2 regions of the Streptosporangium sp. NPDC050148 genome follow, and region 1 is predicted to be linked to the other one. Evidence: riboswitches for the same ligand, from Rfam matches in the RefSeq annotation. Region 1 holds a riboswitch; the other holds the start of a gene.
The links. Region 1 has a riboswitch for cyclic di-AMP ahead of ACZ6RT_RS12105 (C40 family peptidase). Riboswitches for the same ligand answer to the same signal wherever they lie in the genome.

Region 1 (5,349 bases):
CCGCATGGTGTAGAAACTCCCTTTCCAGCACGCCCGATATTACGGCATGCGGATGGCCGTGCATGAAACTCCGCAAATGCCGCAAAGAGCCGAGGTGGCCCACCATTTCATGGTTTTTACGTCACGCCGTCAAGGCGGCGAGGGACGTGACCACCGCCGCACCGGCGGAACAGGGGCCGATTTCCCGAAAAATACGGGCCTGTACGCGCGTCGCGAACCCGGCGTCCGGAGGGCCGCGGGACCTGCCGATCCGGCAAAATCTTGTTCTGTGAAGATGCCGGTCGCCGCAGCCAGGGGACGGTTACGGGTCCACGCCCGAGGCAGATCATGACTTAACCGCAAAGGCGCTGACATATCATGAGTACTTCACGTATGGCCTGCTATGTCAATAGTGCGGCAACGCCATGAAGGGCGGAACTTGACGACCTTTGAACAAGGCGTTTACCGTTCCTGGCGGGCGGTATTCATTCATGGTGCCTTAGGCCCGGTTTCCAGAGTGGGGGGAGTGACTCTTGATGGCATATCCGGAAGTGGATTCGCGCCATGGCGACAGCCCCCTGGGCATGGGCGATATCGGTCTCAGCGCCGACGACCTCGTGCTGCTGGCTGAGCTCGCCAAGGGCGTCACCGTCGACAGGGTGGGCCGCAGGCTCGACATCAGCGGCCGGACCGTCAGGCGCAGGCTCAGGGGCATCTGCGACCGCATCGGCGTCGCCACGGCGATCGAGGCCGTGGCCTGGGCGGCCCGCCGCCGCCTGATCTAGCCGGCCGCCGCCCGGATTCAGCCGCCCGCTCCGCCCGTCCGTCCTCGGCCGAGGCTCGATCCCGCGCCGGGTGGGCGCGGGACGCGTCGAACGGGTGGTGGCGGTCAGCCGGCGATGCGCACGCCTCCCACGAAGGGCCGGTTGTCGATCGTGGTGATGTGGATGACGTCACCGGTCCGGGGGGCGTGGACCATCAGGCCCGCGCCGATGTAGATCCCGACGTGGTGCAGGTCGCTGTAGAAGAAGACGAGATCGCCCGGGCGCAGCTCGCTCCGGGAGACGCGCGTGCCCGCGGTCCACTGGTCCCCGGTGTAGTGCGGCAGGCTGATCCCGACCTTCTGGTAGGCCCACATGACCAGCCCGGAGCAGTCGAAGGAGTCGGGCCCCTCGGCGCCCCAGACGTACGGCTTGAGCTGCTGGGTCAGCGCCCAGCGGGCGGCCTCGGCCCCCTTGCCGCTGCCCACGATGGGCGCGTCGACCTTCACCCGGGCGCCACGGTTGCCGATGGCCTGGGCGCGTACCTCCTTGAACAGGTCGCTCTCCACCCGCGCGACCAGCCGCTCGATCTTGGCGCGCTTGGCGCCGATCTCCGTCAGCAGCTTCTTGACCTCGGAGGTCCTGGCCTTGGCACCGGCCTGCGCCCGCTCCGCGGCCTCGATCGCCCGGCCCACCTGGGCGACCTCCTCGCTCTGCTGCTGCTGCAGGGCGTAGCTGGTGGTGGCCTGGTCGAGGAAGTTGTCGGGGTCGGACGTCTGGGTGAGGGTGAGCCCGGCGTTCAGGCCGCCCGACATGTAGCTGCTCTGTGCCAGCAGGGCGGCCTTGGTCCGCCGCGCCGCCAGCTCGGACTCGCTGGTGGCCAGGGTCTTCTTGGCGCTCTCCGCGGCACGCTGCGCCTGCTTGAGCTTGACCCGCTCGCCGTTGTACTGCTCGGCGAGCGTCTCGATCTCGTTGTGCAGCTTCTCGGCCTGCGCGGCCAGTTGCTTGAGGCTGGGCTCGGGGTCGGCGGAGGCCGCGACCAGCGGGGTGCCCAGGGTGAGGGTGGCGAACGCCAGGCCGATCACCACCATGCGGTGGCGGAGCCCTCGCGGCGCGCGTCGTGGACGGTGGGCGTCGCCACCCGCCTGGTCTCCTCCGCGGTCGCGCGTGCGCTTCACCAATGGACTCCTCTCCTCGGCCGCCTACCGGGTTAGCTGACGGGTTCGGGCCGGAGGGCAGCCCTACCGGGTGCGCCGGTGGCACTCGGATTCACCCCGGGGGACTCGGGTGGGTCCCCGGTTCTCCCTGCGGGAGATTCGGCGGGTCAGGCTTTTCACATCTCTGACATCGAGGACGGAGATTAGTCCACCCCTGGTTCCTGCTCAACCAGAACTTCGAATTCAGTAGAGGTTTCGCAACTGAAATGTCACGGACGGATCACATCTCAAAATGATCACTGAGGCCTTTACGGGCCCTTTGCCCAGGGGTTCATCGGGCCCGAGGGGGTCCGCCCAGCTCCGGGACCGTACCGAAGATGAAATGCGACACACTTCGACTCCCGATGCCCAGCGTGGTAATGGGACTACCAAGGGTCATGAGAGGGGGGTGGTGCGCGAGTTAGGGGTGAGCCGTAATGGGGGGACGGCGAGGACGTACGCTGATCGGTCATGGAGCAGGTTGCGGAACAGTCTCCGGCGCCGGTCGTGCGCGCCCCCGCCGAGGCAGGAAGCGGTGGTGAATCCCGGACCGGCACGGAGCGGGAGGGGCCGCCGGAGGCGGCCGGCGTCACCGTCCGGCGTGCCCGCACCCCGGACGTCCGCGCCATCCGGCGCCTGGTCGACACCTACGGCGGCGCGGGACCTCGCCTGCTGGAGAAGGCCACCGTCACCCTGTACGAGGACGTCCAGGAGTTCTGGGTCGCCACCGACGAGCACGGGGAGGTGGTCGGCTGCGGGGCGCTGCACGTCCTGTGGGAGGACCTGGCCGAGATCCGCACCGTCGCCGTCGACCCCGCCCGCCGGGGGGCGGGGATCGGTCACCGCATCGTCTCCGCGCTGCTGCGCACCGCCGTCGAACTCGGCCTGCGCCGCGTCTTCTGCCTGACCTTCGAGGTGGACTTCTTCGCCCGGCACGGGTTCCTGGAGATCCAGGGCACCCCCGTCGCCCCGGAGGTGTACGCCGAACTTCTCGCCTCCTACGACGAGGGCGTCGCGGAGTTCCTGGATCTGGAGCACGTCAAGCCCAACACCCTGGGCAATACGCGGATGCTGCTGCATCTGACACGTGAGCCCGACGTGAGTGACTTTAGAGCTGACACAACGGAAAGGTGACTGTTGTTGCCTATGTCGATACCTTGTGCTGCAGCAAGCATGTGAGTCTGACATCTGCCACATGCGCAGTCTAAGTGAGGTGACGCGGTGAGCACCGGACAGCCGCCGTATCCACAGGATGATCCCGACCGCGATCGCACACCGTCGGGGCAGCCTGAATACGGACAGCACAACGCGGGTCGAGCCGCTGGTGAACTCGACCCCGACATAACGGTCGTGGGATATCGGTCGGAGGCCTCACAGCCGAACACCGGTCCTGGACAGGCCCAGGGCTACGGCCAGCAGGGCTACGGGCAGCAGCCCGGTTACGGCCAGCAGGGCTACGGCCAGCAGCAGGGGTACGGCCAGCAGGGCTCGACCGGCGGGTACGGGCAGCAGCCCGGCTACGGCCAGTCCTCCCACGAGCAGCCGGGCTACGGTCAGCAGGGCGGCACCGGCGGCACGGGCGGCTACGGCCAGCCCGGCTACGGCCAGCAGGGCGGCACCGGCGGGTACGGGCAGCAGCCGGACTACGGCCAGCAGCCCGGCTACGGCCAGCAGGGCGGCACGGGTGGCTACGGCCAGCCGGGTTACGGCCAGCAGGGCGCGACCGGTGGCTACGGACAGCAGCCGGACTACGGCCAGCAGCCCGGCTACGGCCAGCAGGGCTACGGGCAGCAGTCGTCCCAGCCCGGGTACGGCCAGCAGCCCGACTACGGTCAGCAGGGCTACGGTCAGCAGGGCGGGTACGGCCAGCAGCCGGACTACGGCCAGCAGGGCTACGGTCAGCCGGCGTACGGCCAGCAGGGCTACGGACAGCCCTACGGCGGCGTTCCCGGCGCTCCGGCGCCGCTCGCCGAGTGGTGGCAGCGTCTGGTGGCACGGCTCATCGACGGGATCATCCTGGGGATCCCGACGTTCATCATCAGCGCCGTGCTGGCCGCCGTCATCGTCACGTCCCCCAGCTTCGACAGCACGACCGGGACCCTGGACGCGGGAGGCGGCTTCTTCCTCGCCACCCTGCTCACGTCCCTGCTCGCAGCGGCGCTGTACTTCGCCTACGAGTTCTTCATGACGACCAGGAGCGGGCAGACCGTCGGCAAGATGGTCATGGGCATCAAGATCGTGCCCGTGGGCAACGTCGTGCCGCCGGGCGGGCTCAGCAACGCCGTCGCGCTCAAGCGGGCCGGCGTGTTCTTCGGCCCGCAGTTCCTGTCCTGGGTGCCGTTCCTGAACTGGATCGTGCGCATCTTCTCCCTCCTGAACGTCCTGTGGCTGCTCTGGGACCAGCCCCTGCACCAGGCTCTGCACGACAAGGTGGCCGACACGGTCGTCGTGAAGATCAAGTAGTTCCCCCGAAGAGACGGGACCGGTGGTTCGACCGCCGGTCCCGTTCTTCGTGCGAGGGCCTTCGTGCGCGTCCCGCGACACCAGGGGCGTCGACGCGACGCGACGCGATCCCGACCCCGCGACCCCGGACCCCGGACCCCGTGATCCCTGACGCGAGGTTCCTGACGCGAGCCCCTTCCGGCCCGGTCCTCCGAAAGCGGCCCTTCCGGTCCGGCCCTTCGAAAGCGACCCTCGGAGGCGGCCTTTCGAGCCCGCCCCTCAAGGCCCGCCCCTCAAGGCACGGCCCTCGGGACGCCGGCCTCGCCCCGGCCCCCGGCGCCCCCGCCCCCGGCTCCCGCACACGCGCCTCCCGCCGCCCTCTCGCGTACGGCTTCGCACCCGGCCTCCAGCACGCGCGGCGTCCTCCATGAGCCCTCGCCGCGACCCCGCCCCCGGGCCTCCTGCCCCGAGCCTTCCGCCCCCCGGGCCTTCAGGCGCGTGGGCCTTCCCGCGGACCTCCTCGTCCCCATGGCGTCGTCCAGTCCCCACGGCGTCCTCCACGGACCCTGACGCGCGGCCTTCCCACGCCCGTTCTCACGCGTCCACACGCGCGGGATTTCACGCACACGCCTTGATGCACTCGCCTTCACAGGCGCGTCTTGACGCACTCGGCTTCGTCGGGGCCGGAAAACGAGAACCCCGAGGAGCCCTAACGGCCGGGCCGGGCGGGACGCCGTGGACACGCGAACCCATTTACTCCCGGACGCGGGACGACTTATGACCGTCCCTTGGCCCGGTCCAGGAAAATATCCGCCCTCGGCGCCACCGATGTCCTCGTACCGCTATGGCCCCTCAATGGCCGGATCGTCCGCCGTCGGGAGTTAGCCCACCACTCACCGAATGGCCGCTTCCGCCCGCCAGGAGTGTCCTGCGCGGTGCTCACGGCTTTCTCCCGTTCGTCTTCACGGTGT
Region 2 (5,349 bases), on a different contig from region 1:
ATGGAGTCGCGGGTGATGCCGGGCAGGAGCGTCCCGGTCAGCGCCGGGGTGAGCAGGCGGTCGCCGTAGACGAAGAACAGGTTCATCCCGCCCATCTCCTCGACGTGACGGTGCTCGACCGCGTCCAGCCAGACCACCTGGTCGCAGCCCTGCTCGACGGCCTGGCGCTGGGCCACGAAGGCCCCGGCGTAGTTGCCGCCGCACTTGGCGGCCCCGGTGCCACCGGGGGCTGCGCGGGTGTACTCGGTGGAGAGCCAGACCGAGACGGCCTTGCCCCCGCCGAAGTAGGCCGCGGCCGGTCCGGCGATGACCATGTACCGGTAGGTCCTGGAAGGGTAGTTGACACCGAGCGCGGGCTGCGTGGCGATCATGAAGGGGCGCAGGTAGAGGCTGTGCCCCGGGGTGGTGGGGACCCAGTCACGGTCGGTCTGGACGAGCAGCTCCAGCGACTCGACGAACGTCTCCTCGGGCAGCTCGGGCATGGCCATCCGCAGCGCCGAGGCGTTGAACCGGGCGGCGTTGGCCTCCGGCCGGAAGATCACGATGGCGCCGTTCTCCTGGCGGTAGGCCTTGAGACCCTCGAAGAGCTCCTGCCCGTAGTGGAAGACCGAGGTCGCCGGGTCGAGGACGAGCGGCCCGTACGGCGTGAGCCGGGCGTCGTGCCACCCCTCCCCCTCGGTGTAGTCGATGGAGATCATGTGGTCGGTGAAGACCTGGCCGAACCCCGGGCTCGCCATTACCTGCTCACGCTCGTCCGTGGTGCGAGCGTGGTCGGAGAGCTGCACGTCGAAGCTGAGCTTCTGAGCGGTGGTCATGACGCGGATCCTTCTCTTGGTGTCTGGCTTACCCTTGCGTCCATTCTGCGTTGGACCGGGTAACGGGAAACTACTGCATCGATAGCGAAAACCGTCAGCGGGGCGGAAAAACCAAAACGCGCCCGGCGGCTCGGTGAGCCGCCAGGCGCGTCTGGGTCGAGGTGGGCGGCTTCCTCAGCCGGCTACTCGGGCGGTGATGTCGTCGCCGATCTCGCGGGTGGTCCGGCCGGTCCGGCCGGTCGGCCGCTCGGCCAGGTCGTCGGCGACGGCCCGCTCGACCCGGACGGCCTCGGAGTCCAGGCCCAGGTGGTCCAGGAGCATGGCGACCGACAGGATCGTGGCGGTCGGGTCGGCCTTGCCCTGGCCCGCGATGTCGGGGGCGCTGCCGTGGACCGGCTCGAACATGCTCGGCGCGGTGCGGTCGGGGTTGACGTTGCCGCTGGCCGCCAGGCCGATGCCACCGGCGATCGCCGCGCCGATGTCGGTGAGGATGTCACCGAAGAGGTTGTCGGTGACGATCACGTCGAAGCGCCGGGGCTGGCTGACGAAGAACATCGAGGCCGCGTCGACGTGGCAGTAGTCGGTCTGGACGTCCGGGTACTCCCGGCCGACCCTCTCGACGGTGCGGGCCCACAGGTCACCGGCGTAGGTGAGCACGTTGGTCTTGTGGACCAGGGTGAGCCTCCTGCGGGGACGCGACAGCGCCTTGTCGAAGGCGTAGCGCACCACGCGCTCGACGCCGAAGGCGGTGTTCAGCGACTCCTGGGTGGCGATCTCGTGCGGGGTGCCGTGGCGCATGACGCCCCCGGCTCCGGCGTACGGACCCTCGGTGCCCTCGCGGACGACGATCATGTCGATGTCCTCCGGCCGGACCCCGCCCAGCGGGGTCTCCACCCCGGGGAAGAGCTTGACCGGCCGCAGGTTCACGTAGTGGTCGAGCCGGAAGCGGAGCTTGAGCAGCAGGTCGCGCTCCAGCACGCCCGGGGGCACGCTGGGGTCGCCGACCGCCCCGAGCAGGATCGCGTCGTAGCCGCGCAGCTCCTCCAGGACGACGTCGGGCAGCGTCTCACCGGTCTCGTGGTAGCGCTTGGCGCCGAGATCGTAGGTGGTGGTCTCCACCTTCGTGCCGACCGCTTCGAGGACCTTCAGCCCTTCGGTGACGACCTCGACCCCGATCCCGTCCCCGGGGATGACCGCCAGGCGGATGTTACGCGAATCCATGGGGTCACCCTACCGGGCCGTCTCGGTGCTTGAACACCGGTCTCACGCCTCGGACGGAATTTCCCTCGGGGACATCTGATCACTTTGCCCGTCTTTATCCTGTGTTGACCGTTTCGTGAGGTTTCGTTATGGTCCTCACCGTTCACGTTGATGCCTAATTCGTACGGATCATCCCTTATCGATGCGTACGGAGCCGGGGAACCACTCTTTCCGGGATCGTCCCGGGCCCCGGGAACCCCGCTCCCGACCGGAGCGCGTTCCCGGCCGCCCGCGACGGGATCCCTCGGGGCGAATCGGCGCGCCCGCGCGCCGTAGGGCGGCCTCCACGCCCGAGCCCGACAGCTCACCCGGCAGGCCCTATGGAAGGAACGACCCTGTACGGCAAGATCTGTTCGCGCGTCGCGTCCGTCCTCGTCGCCGGGACCGCGGTGTTCGCGACCCCGGCCACCGCGCTGGCCGCCTCGCCCCTGCCCGCCCCCGCGCCTCCCGCGCTCGGCATGCCCGCCCTGAAGGGCGCCCTGCGGGCCGCGTCCCTGCGTCCCGCCTGGCAGAAGGCCCTGAGCTGGGCCATGTCCAAGCGCGGCACGCCGTACGCGTGGGGCGGCACCGGCCGCGGCGGCTTCGACTGCTCCGGGCTGATGCTCCGCGCCTACGGGGCCGCCGGGATCGCGTTGCCCCGCATCGCCTCCGAGCAGTACGAGGCGTTCTCCAGGAAGATCGCCTGGAAGGACCTCAGGCCCGGGGACCTGGTCTTCTTCCGGGGTCTCGGGCATGTCGGAATGATCACGAAGCCCGGGTACATGGTGCACGCCCCGCGGAGCGGGGACGTGGTCAAGGAGGAGCGGCTCGCCTCATGGCGGCGCGCCTCCTTCGTCGGCGGGGTGCGCCCCGACCCCGAGGGGGTCGAACTGGCCGAGCGGATCGAGCACGCGACCGGATCCGCCGTCGGCGGGTGAGCCCCCGCGGCTCCGCCGCGAGCGTCGCGGAGCCGTCCGCCCCGGCCGGCCCGGCCCGGACCGGCGCACGGCCGTGACCGGGCAGGTGGCCGATAGGTGGCCGACAGGGTCAGCGGGTGGGCGCGCCACCGTTGTCGCGGCGGTCCAGGGCGGTCTGGATCGCGTCGGCCGCCTCGTCCTCGTTCTCGTCCGGGCGGTTCCAGGAGTACATCTCGTACATGGTGAGTCTCGTCTCGGTCGCGGGTGAGCTGTGAAGGTGGCCGAGACTCCGGTCAGGACTCGGACCGGGCCCGATGCCCCGGTCCGGGTCACGGACCGGTGGGCGGAGGGCTCGGAGCCGGCGATCGCCACGGCACCGTGGCGGGCCGCCGGCCTGCCCTGTCAGGCCCCGCCGCGGCGGGTGCGGAGTGCGAGAACACCCGGCGCATCTTCATCAGGTTACCCGGTGACGAAAGGGTCGTCTCGCCCCGCGTACACACTTCTCACATGTCGAGACGGCGAGCGGGTGCCGGCCCGGTCCCGGACGGTCCGTCCGGGAGCGGGCCGCGGCGCGCCGCGGCCACCCACGAAGGGGACCCGGCGGACCGGGACGGTCAGTCGGTCAGGTCGACCGAACGGCCGCTGTCGGCACCGATCTCCGCGCCGATCTGGTCGACCACGTCGGCCGGGATGGCGGTGTCGACGGTGAGCGCGATCAGGGCCTTGCCGCCCTTGACGTCCCGGGCCACCTGCATCGAGGCGATGTTGATCGAGTGGTCGCCCAGGATGCGGCCGACCACGCCGACGATGCCGGGACGGTCGGTGTAGGTGAAGAACGACAGGTGGTCGGTCGGCTCGATCTCCATCTGGTAGCCGTTGACCTCGACGATCTTCGTGATCTGCCTCGGCCCGGACAGGGTGCCGGAGACCGAGACCGCGCGGCCGTCGGCGAGCACGCCGCGGACCGTCACCACGTTGCGCCAGTCGGGGCTCTCCGAGCTGGTGATCAGCTCGACCGTGACACCGCGGTCCTTGGCCAGCAGCGGGGCGTTGACGTAGGTGACCGAGTCCTCGACCACGTCGGTGAAGACGCCCTTGAGGGCGGCCAGCTCCAGCACCCGGACGTCGTGGGAGGCGATCTCGCCGCGCACCTCGACGTCGAGCCTGGTGGCGACCTCACCGGCGAGCGCGGTGAACACCCGGCCGAGCTTCTCGGCCAGCGGCAGGCCCGGCTTGACGTCCTCGGCGACGGCGCCGCCCTGGACGTTGACCGCGTCCGGCACGAACTCCCCGGCCAGGGCGAGCTTCACGCTCCGCGCGACCTGGGTGCCGGCCTTCTCCTGGGCCTCGTGGGTCGAGGCGCCCAGGTGCGGGGTGACCACGACCTGGTCCAGCTCGAAGAGCGGGCTGTCGGTGACCGGCTCCTTGGGGAACACGTCGATGCCGGCGCCGGCGACGCGGCCCTCCTTGATCGCGGAGTAGAGGGCGTTCTCGTCGATGATCCCGCCGCGGGCGACGTTGATCAGGCGCACGTTCGGCTTGACCTGGTGCAGCTCCCGCTCGCCGATGAGGCCGATGGTCTCCTTGGACTTGGGCAGGTGCACGGTGATGAAGTCGGCCTCGCGCAGGGCCTCCTCCAGCGAGACCAGGCGGACGCCCATCTGCGCGGCGCGGGCCGGCTGCAGGTAGGGGTCGTAGGCGATCAGCTCGACGCCGAACGGCTGGAGGCGCTGCGCGACCAGCTGGCCGATCTTGCCGAGGCCGAGGATGGCGACGACCTTCTCGTCCAGCTCCACGCCGGTGTACTTCGAGCGCTTCCACTCGCCGCCCTTGAGCGCGGAGTGGGCCTGGGCGACGTTGCGGGCGGAGGCGAGGATCAGGGCCACGGTGTGCTCGGCGGCACTGGTGATGTTGGAGGTGGGCGCGTTGACGACCATGACGCCGGCCTTGGTGGCCGACTCCACGTCGACGTTGTCCAGGCCGACGCCGGCGCGGGCGACCACGCGGAGCCGGGGGGCGGCGGCGATCGCCTCGGCGTCCACCTGGGTGGCGCTGCGCACGATCAGGGCGTCCACGTCCGCGAGGGCGGGCAGGAACTGGGCGCGGTCGGCGCCGTCGGTGTGGCGGACTTCGAAGTCCGCGCCCAGAACCGCGAGACCGGCCTCGGAGAGTTCCTCGGCGACCAGTACGACGGGCTTGTTCACAGGCAGATCCTTACTAGGCGGTGAGGTGCACGGACCTCACGTAGTCTATCGGCGCTTGTGAACGCGTTCACGAGTGTCCCGCGATCCGAGACGGGGTAGGCCGTGACCGGGGGGCGCTACCCGCCGCCGTCGCATCCCATGCCTGCAAAATTCAACTTGGTATTGATCCCAAGA

Region 2: it holds a riboswitch for cyclic di-AMP, as region 1 does, so the genes downstream of both, ACZ6RT_RS07455 (C40 family peptidase) here and ACZ6RT_RS12105 (C40 family peptidase) in region 1, are expected to answer to the same signal.

The regions. Positions count from the first base shown of each region.
Region 1 is NZ_JBVJIA010000008.1:280,618-285,966, reverse strand. Features, by position in the region: gene ACZ6RT_RS12110 (helix-turn-helix domain-containing protein) at 564-764, shown strand; gene ACZ6RT_RS12105 (C40 family peptidase) at 869-1,918, opposite strand; cyclic di-AMP (ydaO/yuaA leader) riboswitch at 1,924-2,072, opposite strand; gene ACZ6RT_RS12100 (amino-acid N-acetyltransferase) at 2,408-3,070, shown strand; gene ACZ6RT_RS12095 (RDD family protein) at 3,287-4,399, shown strand.
Region 2 is NZ_JBVJIA010000005.1:240,117-245,465, reverse strand. Features, by position in the region: gene ACZ6RT_RS07465 (branched-chain amino acid aminotransferase) at 1-815, opposite strand, end outside; gene ACZ6RT_RS07460 (3-isopropylmalate dehydrogenase) at 990-2,036, opposite strand; cyclic di-AMP (ydaO/yuaA leader) riboswitch at 2,178-2,408, shown strand; gene ACZ6RT_RS07455 (C40 family peptidase) at 2,396-2,992, shown strand; gene serA (phosphoglycerate dehydrogenase) at 3,586-5,175, opposite strand.